DNA from 3 places in the Pseudoalteromonas sp. NEC-BIFX-2020_015 genome. Region 3 is predicted to be linked to each of the others. Evidence: predicted binding sites of a transcription regulator. Region 3 holds the regulator's gene; each other region holds the start of a gene.

Region 1 (5,982 bases), on a different contig from region 3:
AAATTTCAATCCACAAAGGTCAACACGCCCTAGCAATATTACTAGGGCTTAACAGCGTAAAGAGGTTTACTTTAAGCGTTTACTTTAGTTCTTCACGCAGTTCTTTAGTCGCTTTAACCATGTTATCAAGTGCTTGGCGGGTTTCTTCCCATCCACGTGTTTTTAAACCACAATCTGGATTCACCCACAAACGCTCAACGGGTATTTTACGCGCGGCTTTGTGGATTAACGCTTTGATCCATGCAGTATCTGGCACGTTTGGTGTGTGAATATCGTATACACCAGGGCCTATATCATTTGGGTAATCAAAGTTTTCAAATGCATCTAGTAGCTCCATGTTTGAGCGTGATGTTTCAATAGTGATCACATCGGCATCCATATCCGCAATAGCGGCAATAATACCGTTAAATTCCGCGTAACACATGTGCGTATGAATTTGTGTTTCGTCTTTCACACCACTGGCTGACACTCTAAATGCATACGCTGCCCACTCTAAATAGTCTTGCCATTGGGTGGCTTTGAGTGGCATACCTTCACGAAATGCAGGTTCATCAATTTGAATTATCTCAATGCCCGCATTTTGTAAATCCACCACTTCATCACGCAGCGCGAGTGCTATTTGATTTGCAATGCTTGGTTTATCTAAATCATCACGAATAAATGACCAAAACAAAATAGTGACAGGGCCTGTTAGCATGCCTTTCATTTTTTTACTGGTAAGCGACTGCGCGTATTGAGTCCACTGAACCGTCATTGCTTTTTCGCGTGAGACATCTCCCCAGATCACCGGCGGCTTCACACAGCGAGAGCCATAGCTTTGCACCCAACCAAACTGGGTAAAAGCAAAACCTTCAAGCAGTTCACCAAAATATTCAACCATGTCATTACGCTCAGCTTCACCATGTACTAATACATCTAAATCAAGCGCTTCTTGCTCTTCTACTGCGTAGCGGATTTCGGCTTCCATTTGATTTTGATAGTCAGTGGCAGATAATTCACCGGCTTTAAAATCACGACGCGCTTTACGGATAGCCTGTGTTTGTGGGAATGAACCTATCGTGGTTGTCGGTAATAATGGTAAGTTAAGTGCTCCATGTTGTTTTTCAATTCGCTGAGCAAATACATTCTCACGCTCCCCCTCTTTTACGGTTAACGCACTTACTCGTTGTTGCACTGCTGCATTATTGACACGTGTTGATGTTAAACGTGCTTTTACAGGGGCTGAGTAAGTAACTAAATCACGGTTATCATTGATCTCAAGTGCTGCTTTTAACAATGACAGCTCTTGGCCTTTTTGTTTTGCGAAAGCAAGCCAGGAGCGTAACTCATCATCAAGCTTTTCTTCTTGCTCTAAATCAACTGGCGTGTGTAATAAAGAACATGACGGAGCAAGCCATAAATTATCACCGCGCTTTGTTGCAATGTCTTTTATCGTGGAAAATACCGCATCGAGGTCTGCACGCCAAATATTACGGCCATTAACTACACCTAATGATAGAACTTGATCAGCGCTCAATAACGAATCAATCTGTGTAAAATCGACTTTAGCTGCAACACAATCAAAATGTACACCGTCAACTGGATAAGCAGCTATATCATCATAGTAAGCACTCACAGAGTCAAAATAACTAGCCAGTAACAACTTTACACCTTGACCTGCAAGTGCGTTAAAACTTGCTTTTAATGCATGGCGGTAATCATCAGACAACTCAAGAGCAAGAATAGGTTCATCTATTTGTACCCACTGAACACCTTGGCGCGCTAGCTTTACTAGGACTTGTTGATACACTGGCAACAGTTTTTCAAGTAGGCTTAATTTATCAAATTCTCTGCCCACACATTTTGCTAAATAAAGGTAAGTTACAGGGCCAACTAACACCACTTTTGCATTATGCCCTAATGCATGTGCATGGGTTACTTGATCAAATAACTCAGTCCAACTTAATGCAAACTGCTGATCACTGCTAAGCTCTGGCACTATATAATGATAGTTCGTATTAAACCATTTCGTCATTTCACTGGCTGCACATGAACAGCCTGTAGGTGCTCGACCACGACCGATGCGAAATAACGTATCAAGATCAATGCTACCATCTGTTTTTTGATGACGCTTAGGTACAGCGCCGATTAATAACGAAGTTGATAACACATGGTCATACCAAGCAAAGTCACCTACCGGTAATAACTCTATACCCGCATCGGCCTGTAACGCCCAGTTTTCTGCGCGGATCGTTTTACCTTGCTCAAGTAACTCTGCTTGGCTAATTTTACCAGCCCAATATGATTCGACTGCGAATTTAAGTTCGCGTTTTTTGCCTACCCGAGGAAAGCCTAGGTTATGTAATTGTGCCATATTAAAGAACTCCATTTAGCTATTTAGATGGCTAAAAATTTACACCTCTCCCTTACATTACACAATTGATGCTTCCTCCTATTTAACTTGAGGTAATTTCATATAAATATTTTTATAAATCAGAATAAATATAATGACAACGCTGTCAAATTTGATGCTATAGTGAAGTTGTAAACGTTAAGTAAAACAAATGACATTCTTTAGCCATCTAGACGTTGAAGCATCTTCAATAAAGGCGTATTATGTCTGCAATCTGAGTTAACCTCACTTATACCATGAGAATTATTAAAGATGATTGATGTAAAACATTTAAAGACCATTGCGACCTTAAAAGAAACCGGCTCTTTGGTGAATACCGCCCGCGAACTATTTTTAACTCAATCAGCTTTATCTCATCAGATTAAAGATTTAGAAAACAAGCTTGATTGTCAGTTATTTGAACGTAAAACTCAGCCTGTGCGGTTTACACCCCAAGGTATGCTATTACTTGAACTAGCGAGTGAAGTACTACCCCGCGTTGAAGCGACAAAATGCCGACTAAAGGAAAGCCTTAACCAGCCGATTTCGCAGTTAAGATTAAGTGTTGAATGCCATGCTTGTTTTCATTGGCTATTACCCACGATTAAAGAATTTAATAACTTTTGGCCTGATATTAAAGTAGATTATGAACGTGGCTTTAGCTACGACGCAATCCCTGATCTATTAAGCGACGAGTTGGATCTAGTGCTTACCTCTGATATCCGTGAACCCGATAAACTTGAATACGCACATTTATTTGACTTTAAACTTAAGCTGATTGTTGCCCCCGATCATGAGCTGGCAAAAAAAGCGTACGTTACTGCACTGGATTTGAAAAACGAAACCATTATTTCATACCCAATTCCACGCGAACGCCAAGATATATTTAAGCACTTTATTCAAAATGCACGTTTTGACGGCACCTTAAAAAACGTAGAGCAAGGCTTACTTATTTTTCAACTTGTCAGTGCGGGTATGGGCGTTGCGGCATTACCAGATTGGCTAGTAACGCCTTATGAGAGCCAAGGTTTAATCAAATCGATTCCCCTTGGCGCATTAGGGCTCACTCGCCCCATGTACCTTGCAATGAAAAAGAATATGCGGGATAACCCGGTTTATCGCCACTTTTTAAATACCTGTAAGTTAAATAACGGTCGATAAAATCAAGCGAACCCAGTAGCATACGTAAAACTCTTTTACTGATGCTACTGTGATGTTTGAACTTAAAAAAATCCTCGGCGCAATGCTCATGCCACTGCCCTTGTTCGGCCTAATATGTGCTTTGTGCTTTTTGATAGCTTTGCGTAACAACAAAGTCGCCGCATTTACTGGCTTACTCGTTACTTGCGCGCTAATGCTGATCAGCACACCGTTTATGGGCCAAAAAATAGTCGATCCTTCCACGCAACTTCAATATGTATTTAATTCTAAAAATCATTCAAAAATAGACAAGATAGTGGTACTTGGCTGCGATCTAATACCAAACCCAAACCTCAGTGCGAATAGCCAGCTGGGTAATTGTGCAAAAAGTCGTTTAGTAGAAGGCATAAGGCTTGCGTATCTTTATCCACACGCACAGCTTATTGTTTCAGGTGGGGGCTACGGCAAAGTCACCAATAGTCATTTAATGCAGCAAACAGCGATTAGCCTTGGAGTAAAAGCTAACCGTATAAAGCAAAACCCAGCAGCCATGGACACCGCCGACGAAGCTAAATTTTTAGCGCCTGCACTTGTGGATTTTAAAGTTGCGTTAGTCACATCATCGAGCCATATGCGCCGTGCAAAAGATTTATTTAACGCACAAGGGGTTGATGTAATACCCGCTGCGACTGACTTTTATGATTACTCTGCTTGGCCTGTCCATAAACAGTATGTCCCTAATGTAAATGTACTCTTAGCTGTAACACGTCAATGGCACGAAGTAATTGGCCGTGGTTGGATTGCAGTGCGCCGCTGGGTTGATCCAGAGGCGCTGTAGTTTCCAATCAACAGAATTTGACTTATTTTCAAACTGGGTTGTCTATATCAATAAAGGTAACGTCAAATCCATGTTGTTGTGCTAATAGCTCACCGAGCGCTTGGATCCCATAGCGTTCGGTCGCATGATGACCCGCGGCAAAAAAATCAATGTTTTGTTCTCGTGAACTGTGAATTGTTTGCTCTGATGCCTCACCCGTTAAATAAGCATCGAGTCCTTGGTTAGCAGCTAAGTCAATATAACCTTGCCCACCACCTGTACACCACCCTATGGTTTCAATTGGTTCATCACGCACTAAACTCACTAAGGGTTCTCGATTGAGTACCTCAGCTATTTTTTGCGCGAACTGTTCACCCGTCATAGGCGTTTTTAATCGCCCTTTTACTGCAACACTATTTGCTATCGGCTCTAAGCCGCCTGTCATTTCTAAATCGAGTAATTTAGCTAATTGTGCGTTATTGCCAATCTCAGGATGCACATCTAACGGCAAATGATATGCAAATAAATTAATATCATGATTCAGTAACGCACCAATACGGCGCTTTTTAATACCCGTGATAGGCTGTGCTTCGCCTTTCCAAAAATAGCCATGGTGCACTAAAATAGTATCTGCACCGAGGGCAATTGCAGCATCAATCAACGCTTGGCTGGCGGTTACACCTGTTACTATTTTTTGAATCCGTTCTCGCCCCTCAACTTGTAACCCATTTGGGCAAAAATCCTTAATTGAGTCAGGCTTTAAGATCGCATTTAATAACTGGTTAAATTCTCGACGTTGCATTTCATATTCCACATAAACGTTAGATTTTGTGCAAATTTTGGCGGTTATCTATTCAAAATGGAAGGGAAATCGCAAAAAATTGAAAAGTAACCCAAAAATAGGTATAAATAGGTATTCTTAATCTGTGTTTACAACGTATAGGGTCTCTGATGAGCAAACTAGACAAAACAGAAGTGTTAAATGCCTTTGAAGCAGCATATGAAGCAGCCAATGGTAATAAACCTGAAATCACCACCAAACCTGGTTGGTACAGCATCGATGGCGGCAAAAATTTGCGCCTTGCAGAAGTTGCTGAATTAACTGAACAGTTAACTTCAGGCGGTTCGTCTGAGAAAACAGTAAAAAAAGCGCCTGCTAAAAAAACCAAAACAAAAACGACTGTTCCAGCCGTTAAAAAAGCAGCATTTACTGTTACTACAGAAAATGAAGATGGCTACACAGCTGAAGAGTTTTGGATTGTGTACTTAGCGAGAAAAGAACATGACTGCCGCCTTCCACGCGGTGTTGTGTAATTTACAGCTAAGCAAACAAAAAAACCGCTCTTAAGCGGTTTTTTTGTGCTCACAATAAAGAGTCACTTTAACTATCAACCACGTACTCAAATAGCCACACACGACAATAAATACGGTGCCAATCAATACTGGCATAATTAAAAAGTCCCAACTTTGCCCGCTGCTTATAATTAAAATAGGATTGGCCCCTGCTGCTGGGTGAACTGTTTTAGTTAGCATCATCGCCGTTATTGCAAGACCCGTTGCTGTGGCAATACTAATAGGATCTGAGCCTATATAAGTGACAAACACGACCGCGATAAAAGCAGTGATCAAATGGCCTGCAATCACATTTTTAGCT
Region 2 (5,982 bases), on a different contig from region 3:
GCCTTTTACCGTTGCCATCACTATTTTACCATTGGTAGAGCCCTCTTCTTTTTCAAGCTCAATGTATGGATCTAGGTAGGCTACCGCGCGTTTCATTACACGAGCTGATTTAACTACTTGCGGTAAAAACATTTTACCAGCACCGAACAAATCGCCCACCACGTTCATGCCGTCCATTAACGGCCCTTCAATTACGTGAATAGGTTTGTCGGCAGCCGCACGGCACTCTTCTGTATCTACATCTATATATTCTGTAATGCCTTTAACAAGGGCGTGTTCTAAGCGTTTTTCAACTGGCCATGTGCGCCATTCTAAATCTTCAACGCGTTCTGCTTGCGCCATGCCAGAGTATTTTGGTGCCAACTCAACTAAACGTTCACCTGCGCCTGGGTCGGTATTGAGTACTACGTCTTCAACCGCTTTACGAAGTTCTGCTGGAATATCATCATACACGGCTAACTGCCCTGCATTGACGATGCCCATGTCCATACCTGCTTGAATTGCATGGTATAAAAATACTGAGTGAATGGCTTCGCGTACTGGGTTATTACCACGAAATGAGAACGATACATTTGATACACCGCCTGACACTTTACAATGCGGTAATCCCTCTTTGATACGACGTGTACCTTCAATAAACTCAACAGCGTAATTGTCGTGCTCTTCAATACCTGTGGCTACGGCAAATATATTCGGGTCGAAAATAATATCTTCGGGAGCAAAGCCAATATCGTCTACTAATATTTTATAACTGCGCGCACATATCTCGAATTTTCTATCGGCGGTCTCTGCTTGACCTTGCGTATCAAACGCCATTACCACGGCAGCCGCGCCAAAGCGCTTAATTATTTTTGCTTGGCGAATAAACGGCTCTTCACCCTCTTTTAAAGAGATAGAGTTTACTATCGCCTTGCCTTGAATACATTTTAAGCCTGCTTCGATGACTTCCCATTTTGAGGAGTCGACCATGATTGGTACGCGTGATATGTCAGGCTCTGAGGCGATTAAGTTTAAAAACTTAACCATTGCCGCTTTTGAGTCCAACATGGCTTCGTCCATGTTGATATCAATTACCTGAGCGCCATTTTCTACTTGTTCACGGGCAACGGTGAGTGCAGCTTCAAAATCTTCTTCCATGATCAAACGCTTAAACATGGCAGAACCTGTAACATTGGTACGTTCGCCGACGTTTGTAAATACAGCTATTTTTTGACTCATGTCAGATATCCTAATTTAAATTACAGGCTTCAAGGCCAGATAAACGCATACGCACTTCAAGCTCTGGTAACGGACGCGGTTTAACACCTTCAAGCCCTTTGGCAAAGGCTCTTATATGTGCAGGTGTAGTACCACAGCAACCGCCCACTATATTGATGAAGCCAGACTTACCCCAATCGATAATCTCAGCGGCCATTTCTGGCGCTTCTAAATCGTATTCACCAAACTCATTTGGCAGGCCAGCATTAGGGTGAACCGAGGTAAAGGTTTCGCATACGCGCGATAGCTCTTCTACGTATTGGCGTAATAGGTCTGGGCCAAGTGCGCAATTTAGGCCAATTGAAATTGGCTTAATGTGGCGAATCGAATTATAGAACGCTTCGGTTGTTTGCCCTGATAAGGTACGCCCCGATGCATCGGTAATAGTCCCTGAGATCATTACTGGCAATTTACGCCCCGCTTGTTCAAACGCTTCCTCTACTGCGAACGAGGCGGCTTTTGCATTCAGTGTATCAAAAATGGTTTCGATTAGAATAAGATCTGCACCGCCTTCCATTAACGCAAGGGTTGATTCAACATATGCAGTGACCAGCTTGTCAAAGGTTACATTACGGTAACCGGGATCGTTTACATCCGGTGAAATCGAGCAGGTTTTAGATGTTGGCCCAAGCACACCCGCAACATAGCGTGGTTTTGCTGGGTTTTTAGCTGTAAATTCATCACAAATACTGCGTGCCAATTTTGCAGACTCTAAATTTACTTCACGGCTGATACTCGCCATGTCGTAATCTTCCATTGAGATAGTGGTCGAGTTAAAGGTGTTGGTTTCGATAATATCGGCGCCCGCACTTAAAAAACCACGGTGAATATCACCAATAATTTTTGGCTGCGTAAGGCTTAATAAGTCATTATTGCCTTTAATTAATACATGCCAGTCTTTAAAGCGCTCACCACGGTAGTCTTCTTCTTCGAGTTTGTGTTCTTGGATCATAGTGCCCATTGCACCATCAAGAATTAAAATACGCTGCTTTAGCGCGTCAATTAACTCGGCACTTTTGTTTTCTAAATTATTCGGCATAGTTGTTAGTCCTTACGTCTTGGCTAACTAAATTAATATCATAGGGTGTGGTTTGATACACATAATAATTTAACCAGTTCGAAAAAAGCAAAAAAGCATGACTTTGCCAGGTTTTCGACGGTTCGTTATCTGGGTTGTTATCTGGAAAATAATTTTCTGGCATCGGCGCATCAGGGCTTTTTGCTAAATCACGTTGATATTCGCCTTTTAATGTATGTGCATCATATTCAGGGTGGCCTGTTAGGTAAACTTGGCTACCTGATTTATTTTTTATTAAGTAAGCGCCTACTTGCTCTGAACCTGCCAGCACGACTAAATCATCACACGCATTTATTTTTTCAATGTCGATGTGACCATAACGAGAATGTGGCACTACAAAGGTGTCATCAAAACCGCGCGTAAGTGCGCCATGTTCAAAAAAGCATTTATGAGTAAACACGCCACACAGCTTATTTTCTTTAAGTTCACGCTTTAAATTATGATGATGGAATAAACCCGCATGGGCCGCCCAACACGAAAATAACGTTGACGTTACATGCTGCTCTGCCCAGTCTAAAATCACTTTTAGTTCATCCCAGTAGGCTACGTCGTCGTATTCTAAATGCGCTAATGGCGCACCAGTAATTAATAATGCATCGTAGTTACTGTCTTTCACTTCAGAGAAATAACGATAAAAAGTATCTAAATGCTGCTCTGAGGTATTTTTACTACGATGGGTATCTAAGCGTAATAGCTCTACATTAACTTGCAAAGGCGAGTTAGCAAGTAAACGAATGAATTGTACCTCGGTTTCAACCTTATTAGGCATTAAGTTTAAAATAGCCAAGCGCATAGGGCGAATTTCTTGTGTTTTCGCACGACTTTTTGGCATTACGAATACGTTCTCTTGACGTAACTTCGCAATTGCGGGCAATTCATCTTTAACGGTAATAGGCATACTCATCTCCAAGGTATTTTTAACCAATGGCTAATTATGAACGGATAGCTGGAAATTTCAACCTCTAGATGTTTAGATGTCCAAATGAATTTAATTAAACAATTTTTTGCATTCTTAAACAAGCTCGCCATAATGCCCTTCTTAATTTAACTACAAGGTGAAATTGTGTTTGATTGGCTTGGTTTAGGTGAGTTATTAGCAATACTTGCGGCACTGGTGTGGGCGCTATCAACTATTTTATATAAAGGTTTTAGTCATCACTTAACCCCAATGCAATTAAATATTAGTAAAAGTGTGCTCGCGAGTGCATTGATGCTAGTTACACTTATCATTACTCAAGATTTTGCTATACCAACCCAGATTACCAGCTGGCTGTGGCTCATTGCGGGCGGAGTTATTGGTATTGCTATTGGTGACAGCGCTTATTTTGCAGCACTACGTAATATAGGCCCAGCGCGTACATTAGTTATTGAGTCTTTAGCCCCGGCCTTGGTTGGTATTTTTAATATTATTCTGTTAAGCCATTACTTATCAGCCTTTGCTTGGTTTGGTATTGCATTAACCAGTGTGGGTGTTGTAATTGCGATTAAGCCCGCAAAAGGACTACCAAGTGTTGATAATAAACATTATCGCGTTGGTGTTTTGTGCGCACTTGCTGCCGCAATATGCCAAGCCCTTGGAATGGTAATGTCAAAAGGAGCGCTTAATAACGAAGAGATGAGCAGCTTGTGGGCTGCATTAATTAGGCTTGCATCGGGGACACTTACTGTTGCATTAGTGGTTGCAATGTTTAAAAGCAGTGATTTTAAACAAGCACTCACATTAAAAGGGATTAGCGGTAAACACTGGTTTTTTGTTGCTGTATTTTTAGGTACTTTTTTAGGTTTGTGGCTGCAACTCGGCGCCGTAAAATACACCGATCCTGCGATAGCACAGACCATTTTTGCTACCGCCCCATTGATTGTAATGAGTATTGGTTTTTTTAAGCGTGAGCCTGTTACCAATAAAATGCTACTTGGCGGCCTGCTTGCGCTTATTGGCGTAGGTGTATTGCTTGCTAATTAACGTGCTGATGCGTTGACTGTTTAGCCATTGAGACTCTACAATAGAGCATTAAAAATTTTATTCTTATTTGAAGGCTCCTTCCATGGTTTTACCTGATAAATTTATATTCTCGATGAGTCGAGTATCTAAAGTTGTGCCGCCTAAGCGCACTATTTTAAAAGATATTTCTTTGCATTTTTTCCCTGGCGCAAAAATTGGCGTACTTGGTTTAAACGGTTCTGGTAAATCAACGTTACTACGTATTATGGCAGGCCTTGACCAAGAATTTGAAGGTGAAGCATACCCTCAACCGGGCACTAAAATTGGTTACCTACCGCAAGAGCCTATTTTAGATGAAAGCAAAACAGTACGTGAAATTGTTGAAGAAGCAGTAAGCGAAGTTAAAAACGCGCTAAACCGCCTTGATGAAGTATATAACGAATATGCAATGGAAGGTGCTGACTTTGATGCACTAGCTAAAGAGCAAGGTGAGCTTGAAGCAATCATTCAAACTCACGATGGTCATAACATTGATAACGTATTAGAGCGTGCTGCTGATGCGCTACGTTTACCTGAATGGGATGCTAAAATTGAGTTCCTATCTGGTGGTGAGCGTCGTCGTGTTGCTATTTGTCGCCTATTACTTGAAAAACCAGATATGCTTATCCTCGATGAACCAACTAACCACTTGGATGCAGAATCTGTCGCGTGGCTTGAGCGCTTCTTACATGATTACGAAGGCACAGTTGTGGCGGTAACGCATGACCGTTACTTCCTTGATAATGTAGCAGGTTGGATTTTAGAGCTTGACCGTGGTGAAGGTATTCCATGGGAAGGTAACTACTCATCGTGGCTTGAGCAAAAAGATGCCCGCTTACAACAAGAGCAGAAATCTGAAAAAGCACGTCAAAAATCAATTGCACAAGAGCTTGAGTGGGTACGTTCAAATCAAAAAGGTCGTCAAGCTAAGTCTAAAGCACGTATGGCACAGTTTACTGAAATGCAGCAATCTGATTACCAAAAACGTAATGAAACTAACGAGCTGTTTATTCCACCTGGACCACGTTTAGGCGATCAAGTAATAGAAGTTAAAAACTTGAAAAAGAGCTTTGGTGATCGCGTACTGATTGATGATTTAAGTTTCACTATGCCAAAAGGTGCCATTGTCGGCATTATCGGTGCTAATGGCGCGGGTAAATCAACTTTATTCAAAATGCTTAGTGGTGAAGAGCAACAAGACAGCGGCGAAATCAGCTTAGGTGAAACAGTTGAACTGGCAACCGTTGATCAGTTCCGTGGCAATATGGATGACAGCAATACAGTTTTCCAAGAAATTGCTGATGGCCAAGACGTGTTAAAGATTGGTAATTTTGAATTTCCAAGCCGCGCGTATGTTAGCCGCTTTAACTTCAAAGGCAACGATCAGCAAAAGTTTGTTAAAGACTTATCTGGTGGTGAGCGCAACCGCTTACACCTAGCTAAGCTTTTAAAAGCGGGCGGCAACGTAATCCTACTGGATGAGCCAACCAATGACTTGGACGTTGAAACATTACGTGCTCTTGAAAATGCGATTTTAGAATTCCCAGGTTGTGTTATGTGTATATCGCATGACCGTTGGTTTTTAGACCGCATTGCAACACACATTCTTGATTACCGTGATGAAGGCCAAATAAACTTCTTTGATGGTAACTACACTGAGTATGAA
Region 3 (5,982 bases):
TTGTTCAGTGCCTTTACCGTTAGGGAATATTTGTGTACTCCCGCAATCAGGGCATTGATGGGGTACTGGGTGTTGTTCACCGCAGTGGTGGCAAATCATCTGACCAATTGCTTTATGAAAGGTTGCGCTAGTGCTACAGCGCGTGCACTCACTTAACCAGCCACATTCATGGCAGATTAGCGTGGGCGAAAAACCACGGCGATTTAAAAAAACCATGACTTGTTTGTTGCGCTTTAAGTGTTGGCGAATGGTTGCAAGGCTTGCATGTGCAATGCCTGCTTGATCTGGTTGGCCTTTCATATCAAGCAATTGAAATTTATTGTCGGTACTGGTTTGCGCGCGCTGAGTAAGGCTTAGTAATTGATATTTATTATTAATCGCTTTATGCAATGTTTCTAGAGCTGGCGTAGCAGAGCCGAGTATGAGCGGTATCTTATGCTGGAAAGCGCGATACGCAGCTAAATCGCGAGCGTGATAGCGTAAGGTATCTTGTTGCTTGAAAGAGCTATCATGTTCTTCATCAACAATGATCATCCCAAGTTTTAAAAAAGGCAAAAAAATGCTCGAACGAGTACCAATTACGATTGCGCAGCTGGCTTTTTCACAAAATCGCCAGGTTTGCAGGCGTTCGTTATCGGTTAATGCTGAGTGCCATAGCATAATAGGCGTGTCGGGAAAACGACGGCGAAACCGGTTGACTGTTTGTGGTGTTAGGCCAATTTCAGGCACTAATACGAGTGCTTGTTCTGCGCGTTTTAACACCTCTTCAAGGCACTGTAGGTAAACCTCTGTTTTCCCGCTGCCGGTCACGCCTTCAAGTAAAAAACTATTAAAGCCAGTGCTTTGATTTATTGCTGTGCAGGCGACTGCTTGTTCTTTATTCAGCGTTGGTTTAGTACCGACTGTTGGTGCTTGCTGCTGCCACAAGTTGTCGTGCTCAATGCTTTGATTAATGAGCTCTTTGCTGATCAGACTATCAATGGTTTTTTTATTAAACCCTAACGCTTTTAATTCTGTTAAGGATGATTTACCTGATTGCGCTAATTGTTTAAGTAAATTTAATTGGCTTTTTGCTTTTAACGAAGGAAGTTTGGCGCCTTTTTCAGTTAACGCGACCATAGAAATACTCGTTTTATCAGGGCAATGGCCTTGGCGTAGTGCACTTGGCAACGCTATATGGATTGTTTCACCTAGTGGGTAGCAATAATAACGAGCAGTAAATCGTAATAGATCTAGGTGGCTTGTGGTTAATATTGGCGCGTCGTCAATAACTTCAAAAATACTTTTTATTTTATTTAAAGGCACCTCGGTTGTGTCTTTAAGTGCTAAAACCACCGCAACCTTTCGTTGATTACCAAAAGGGACTAATACGCGTGAGCCAACATGTAGCTGTGAATTCAACCCATCAAGTTGCTCAGGTAGGCGATAATCAAAGGTGCGATGTAATGGCACCTTTATAGCAACTTCAACAAAACTCATAACAACTCAAATAAAAGCAAGTAAGAGTGATAATGTACTAAAATTGCAGAAAAAAGCCTACCAGCAAATAGGCTGTTTATTTTTTTTGTTTATATTATTAGCAAATAATGTATTTAAAGCTTGTCGTAGGCAGGGTTGTTGCTTAGAATACGCGTCCTAATTATTTTGATTTTAACGACGTATGGTGCCAGACTTCGGGTTTGGAGAGCGATGCGGCCTTAACTAGAGGTTTCTATGAAAGAAGGTATTCACCCTAAGTACGAAGTAATTTCAGCATCTTGTTCATGCGGAAATAAGTTCGAAACTCGTTCTACTTTGTGTAAAGACATTCACCTAGACGTATGTTCTGCGTGTCACCCGTTTTACACTGGTAAGCAAAAGATTTTAGACACTGGTGGCCGTGTTGATCGCTTTAACAAGCGTTTCGGTGCACTTAGCAGCAAGTAATTATTGCTGTTGTGTCGGAAAAAGCACCTTAGGGTGCTTTTTTTATGCCTGCAATTTAATTAAAACTGGTTAGGGCGTGTGACCTTTCGTGATTAATTTTGCAGCATGTTTGGTATTTAAGCAAGGCAGCGCCTATGCAGTGTGGTGTTCCCCATAAATAGGCGATAACGCAGTATAAATGCCAAACATGCGCTGCCTAAAGAGTTATTCCTTGGGGCGATTAACTCTTTGTTACCTACATGGAGGTAGGCAAGGGGCGTGAGCAGGACGCGGAAGCTTTGCTCGGTTTTTACTTAGCCCACTCGATTCCAAACCTCGCGCCGCGATTAAATCGCCCCTAGATTGAACAAATTTCAATCCACAAAGGACAACACGCCCAAGTATCAGCGGTTAAATTCACCCTTTTTTACCCCTGCCTAAAGTAACCATCATTTTTAGTTTTTATAGTGACTATAGCCACTAAATAACAGACAAACAGTTAGATTTTAACTATATTCAGTAATATATTTTGTTTAATTAATTGATGTTATGTTGATAAAAAGTCATTTAATGAGCCTAAATGACGCTAACGTCGTATATTTATATCTTTTATAGGGAATGTGTATTTTAGGTGTAATAAAGTACTATTTAGATGATTTTAGAACAGGTTTTTTGATGCTTTCTTGGCGTGTTATTGCTGGATTTTGAGGTTTTTTTACAAAACTGGTCGATAAAACGCATAAAATTAACAGATCTAGCTTATAACAGGATAGACCTGATATTGCTTGAATTTAATTATAATATAGGTATCGTTCCAAGATACAGACTATAGAATAGAACTGCTTACTCTCACTTTTAACTTACTTGCAGGATAAAATCGCGTTATGTCAGACTTTCGTGAACAAGCTTTACATTACCATTCGCACCCCGTTCCAGGAAAAATCAGTGTTGAGCTTACTAAGCCAGCCGAAACCGTACAAGATCTCGCTCTAGCTTATAGCCCTGGTGTGGCTGAGCCTGTGCGTGAAATTGCCGCAGATCCAGCTAATGCTTATAAATATACTGGCAAAGGTAATATGGTTGCAGTAATTACCAATGGTACTGCTATTTTAGGCCTAGGTAATTTAGGACCTCTTGCTTCAAAACCAGTTATGGAAGGCAAAGCTTTGTTGTTTAAACGCTTTGCTGGCCTTGACTCAATTGATATTGAAGTAAAACACACAACCACAGAAGATTTCATCAATACCGTTGCAAATATTGCTGATACTTTTGGTGGTATCAACCTAGAAGATATTAAAGCCCCAGAGTGTTTTGAAATTGAAAAAGCATTGATTGAGCGCTGTAGTATTCCAGTGTTTCATGATGATCAACACGGTACAGCTATTGTAACTGCTGCGGGTATGATTAACGCACTTGAAGTGCAGGGTAAAAGCATTGAAGATGCGATTATCGTTTGTTTAGGTGCCGGTGCGGCCGCTGTTGCATGTATGGAGCTATTAATTAAGTGTGGCGCATTGCGTGAGCACATTTATATGCTTGATCGTAAAGGTGTTATTCATACGCGTCGTGATGACTTAAATGAATATAAACAGTTGTTTGCTAACAATACAGATAAGCGCACTTTGCAAGATGTTATTGCTGATGCTGATGTATTTGTTGGTGTATCAGGACCGAACCTGCTTGCACCGGAAGATCTTAAGCTGATGGCTGATAGGCCAGTTGTTTTTGCATGTTCAAACCCAGATCCAGAAATTGCACCTGCGCTTGCTCATGGTGCGCGCGATGATTTGATTATGGCAACGGGTCGTTCTGATTATCCAAATCAAGTAAATAACGTGTTGTGTTTCCCGTTTATTTTTCGTGGTGCATTAGACGTACGTGCGAGCAAAATAAATGATGAAATGAAAATTGCCGCAGTTGAGGCAATTCGCAGTATTACTAAAGAGCCAGTGCCTGCTGAAGTATTAAAAGCAGCAGGTGTTGATAAACTTGAATTTGGACCACAGTATATTATCCCTAAACCAATGGACCCGCGTTTATTACCGCGCATTGCAAAAGCAGTGGCGCAAGCGGCTATTGATTCAGGTGTTGCACAAATTGATATGCCTGAAAACTATATGGCGTAATAGGCACTATTTGGCAATAAAAAACCTCAATTCACTGAATTGAGGTTTTTTTGTATCCAAATCATTGCCTGAAACAGGTGCACGTTATTTACAGGTGAAGATCAGTCTTCATTCAGGATAGGCACTTCTAAACCCATCTCTTGCATAATCTTTTTAACTTCTTCTGGTACTTTTTCTGGATTATCTTTACGTAAGTCTTCATCGTTTGGCAATGGTTGGCCAGTAAATGCGTGTAAAAATGCTTCGCAAAGTAATTCACTATTTGTTGCATGTCTAAGGTTATTAATTTGACGGCGAGTACGCTCATCAGTTAAAACCTTTAATACATTTAACGGGATCGAAACGGTGATCTTCTTAACTTGTTCTGATTTTTTCCCGTGTTCTGCATATGGGTGAATATATTCACCATTCCATTTAGCCATAAGATGTATCGTTGCCTCAGGTTGTTAATTGTTTGCGCGACCATTTTGTAGCGCAAAGATGCGGAAATTCTATCGTTTTAAAAAAGATAGTCAAATACTAGTTATTTAGCCATCTAGGGGTATAAATGTTTTGACTTCTTAAATTTGATCATCTAACCTTTTAGACGTCTAAACATCCAGTTAATATAGGTGACGGTATGAGCAAAAAAAATAAAGCGACAATCGCAGTACGTAATGGCATTGATGCTGATAAACATCACGGTGCTGTTGTGCCTCCTATCCACCTATCGACCACCTATTCATTTGCCGATTTTGATACTAAGCGCGAATATGATTATGGCCGTAGCGGTAATCCTAATCGTGATTTACTTGGCGAAACACTCGCAAAGCTTGAAGGCGGTGCCAAAGGCATTATAACTGCTACCGGCATGGCGGCAGTGCATTTAGCAACACAACTACTAAATAGTGATGATACGTTAGTCATTCCACATGATTGTTATGGCGGCAGCTACCGTTTGTTTACTTCGCTTGAAAAGCGCGGCTTATTAAAATTAGTGGTTCTAGATTTAACAAACGCTGAAAACCATCAAAAAATACTTGAGATTAAACCTAAGCTAATTTGGATTGAAACACCAAGCAACCCAATTTTACGTTTAACTGATATTAAAGCGATTACGACAATTGCAAAGCAGTGCGGCGCTTTAGTTGGCGCAGATAACACGTTTTTATCACCGGCCTTACAAAATCCAATTGAATTTGGTGTTGATATTGTTGTGCATTCAACCACTAAATATATTAATGGCCACTCCGATGTTGTTGGCGGCGCTGTCATTGCAGCAACACAAGAGCTGGGTGACGAGCTTGCTTGGTGGGCAAATAATATTGGTATTACAGGTGCACCATTTGATAGTTATTTAACATTACGTGGCCTGCGGACTTTAAATGTACGTTTACGTCAGCACCAAGAAAATGCCTTTATCATTGCGCAATATTTAGAAAGTTCACCCTATGTGAGCCAAGTATATTACCCAGGTTTAGAATCTCATCCACAACATCAGTTAGCAAAACAACAACAACGTGGTTTTGGTGGCATGGTAAGTTTTGATATTGCTGGTGATGTAAATGATGCAGCAGCATTTTTAACGAGCCTAGAAGAATTCAGTTTAGCGGAATCGTTAGGCGGTGTAGAAAGCCTAATATGTCACCCTGCAACGATGACTCATGCTGGTATGGATGCAACAGCTCGCTTAGAGGCGGGTGTGGGTGATACGTTGATCAGAATTTCGGTGGGTATTGAAGATGTAAAAGACTTAGTTGCTGATTTAGAACGTGTGTTTAACAAAGTTAAGCCAGGCCAAGGTAATTGTAGTTCGACGACTACTAAGAGTAACTCGACGCAGCAAAGTACAGAGCAAACAAATTCATTCAAATTAACGCCTGCACATACGGCTTTGTGGTAATAGAAAATGGTAAATATAGTTCATAAATTTGGCGGTTCAAGCTTAAGCTCCGCGGAGCGTTATCAAGCC

The links. Region 3 encodes MetJ, which represses methionine synthesis genes. Its sites were predicted from a motif close to TAGACGTCTAGACGTCTA; they were not measured.
Region 1: the regulator MetJ is predicted to act here: its motif matches at 2,555-2,572, upstream of metE (5-methyltetrahydropteroyltriglutamate--homocysteine S-methyltransferase).
Region 2: the regulator MetJ is predicted to act here: its motif matches at 3,299-3,316, upstream of metA (homoserine O-succinyltransferase).

What each region holds. Positions count from the first base shown of each region.
Region 1 covers NZ_JABCJL010000007.1:5,325-11,306, reverse strand. Annotated here, with positions in the region: gene metE (5-methyltetrahydropteroyltriglutamate--homocysteine S-methyltransferase) at 80-2,353, opposite strand; gene HH219_RS06795 (LysR family transcriptional regulator) at 2,645-3,532, shown strand; gene HH219_RS06790 (ElyC/SanA/YdcF family protein) at 3,585-4,349, shown strand; gene HH219_RS06785 (Nif3-like dinuclear metal center hexameric protein) at 4,378-5,130, opposite strand; gene HH219_RS06780 (hypothetical protein) at 5,280-5,642, shown strand; gene HH219_RS06775 (HPP family protein) at 5,673-5,982, opposite strand, start outside.
Region 2 covers NZ_JABCJL010000002.1:43,027-49,008, forward strand. Annotated here, with positions in the region: gene metH (methionine synthase) at 1-1,218, opposite strand, end outside; gene HH219_RS01725 (homocysteine S-methyltransferase family protein) at 1,229-2,296, opposite strand; gene metA (homoserine O-succinyltransferase) at 2,286-3,233, opposite strand; gene HH219_RS22375 (DMT family transporter) at 3,399-4,298, shown strand; gene ettA (energy-dependent translational throttle protein EttA) at 4,381-5,982, shown strand, end outside.
Region 3 covers NZ_JABCJL010000005.1:97,991-103,972, forward strand. Annotated here, with positions in the region: gene priA (primosomal protein N') at 1-1,479, opposite strand, end outside; gene rpmE (50S ribosomal protein L31) at 1,714-1,926, shown strand; gene HH219_RS05405 (malic enzyme-like NAD(P)-binding protein) at 2,790-4,031, shown strand; gene metJ (met regulon transcriptional regulator MetJ) at 4,133-4,453, opposite strand; gene metB (cystathionine gamma-synthase) at 4,651-5,913, shown strand; gene metL (bifunctional aspartate kinase/homoserine dehydrogenase II) at 5,920-5,982, shown strand, end outside.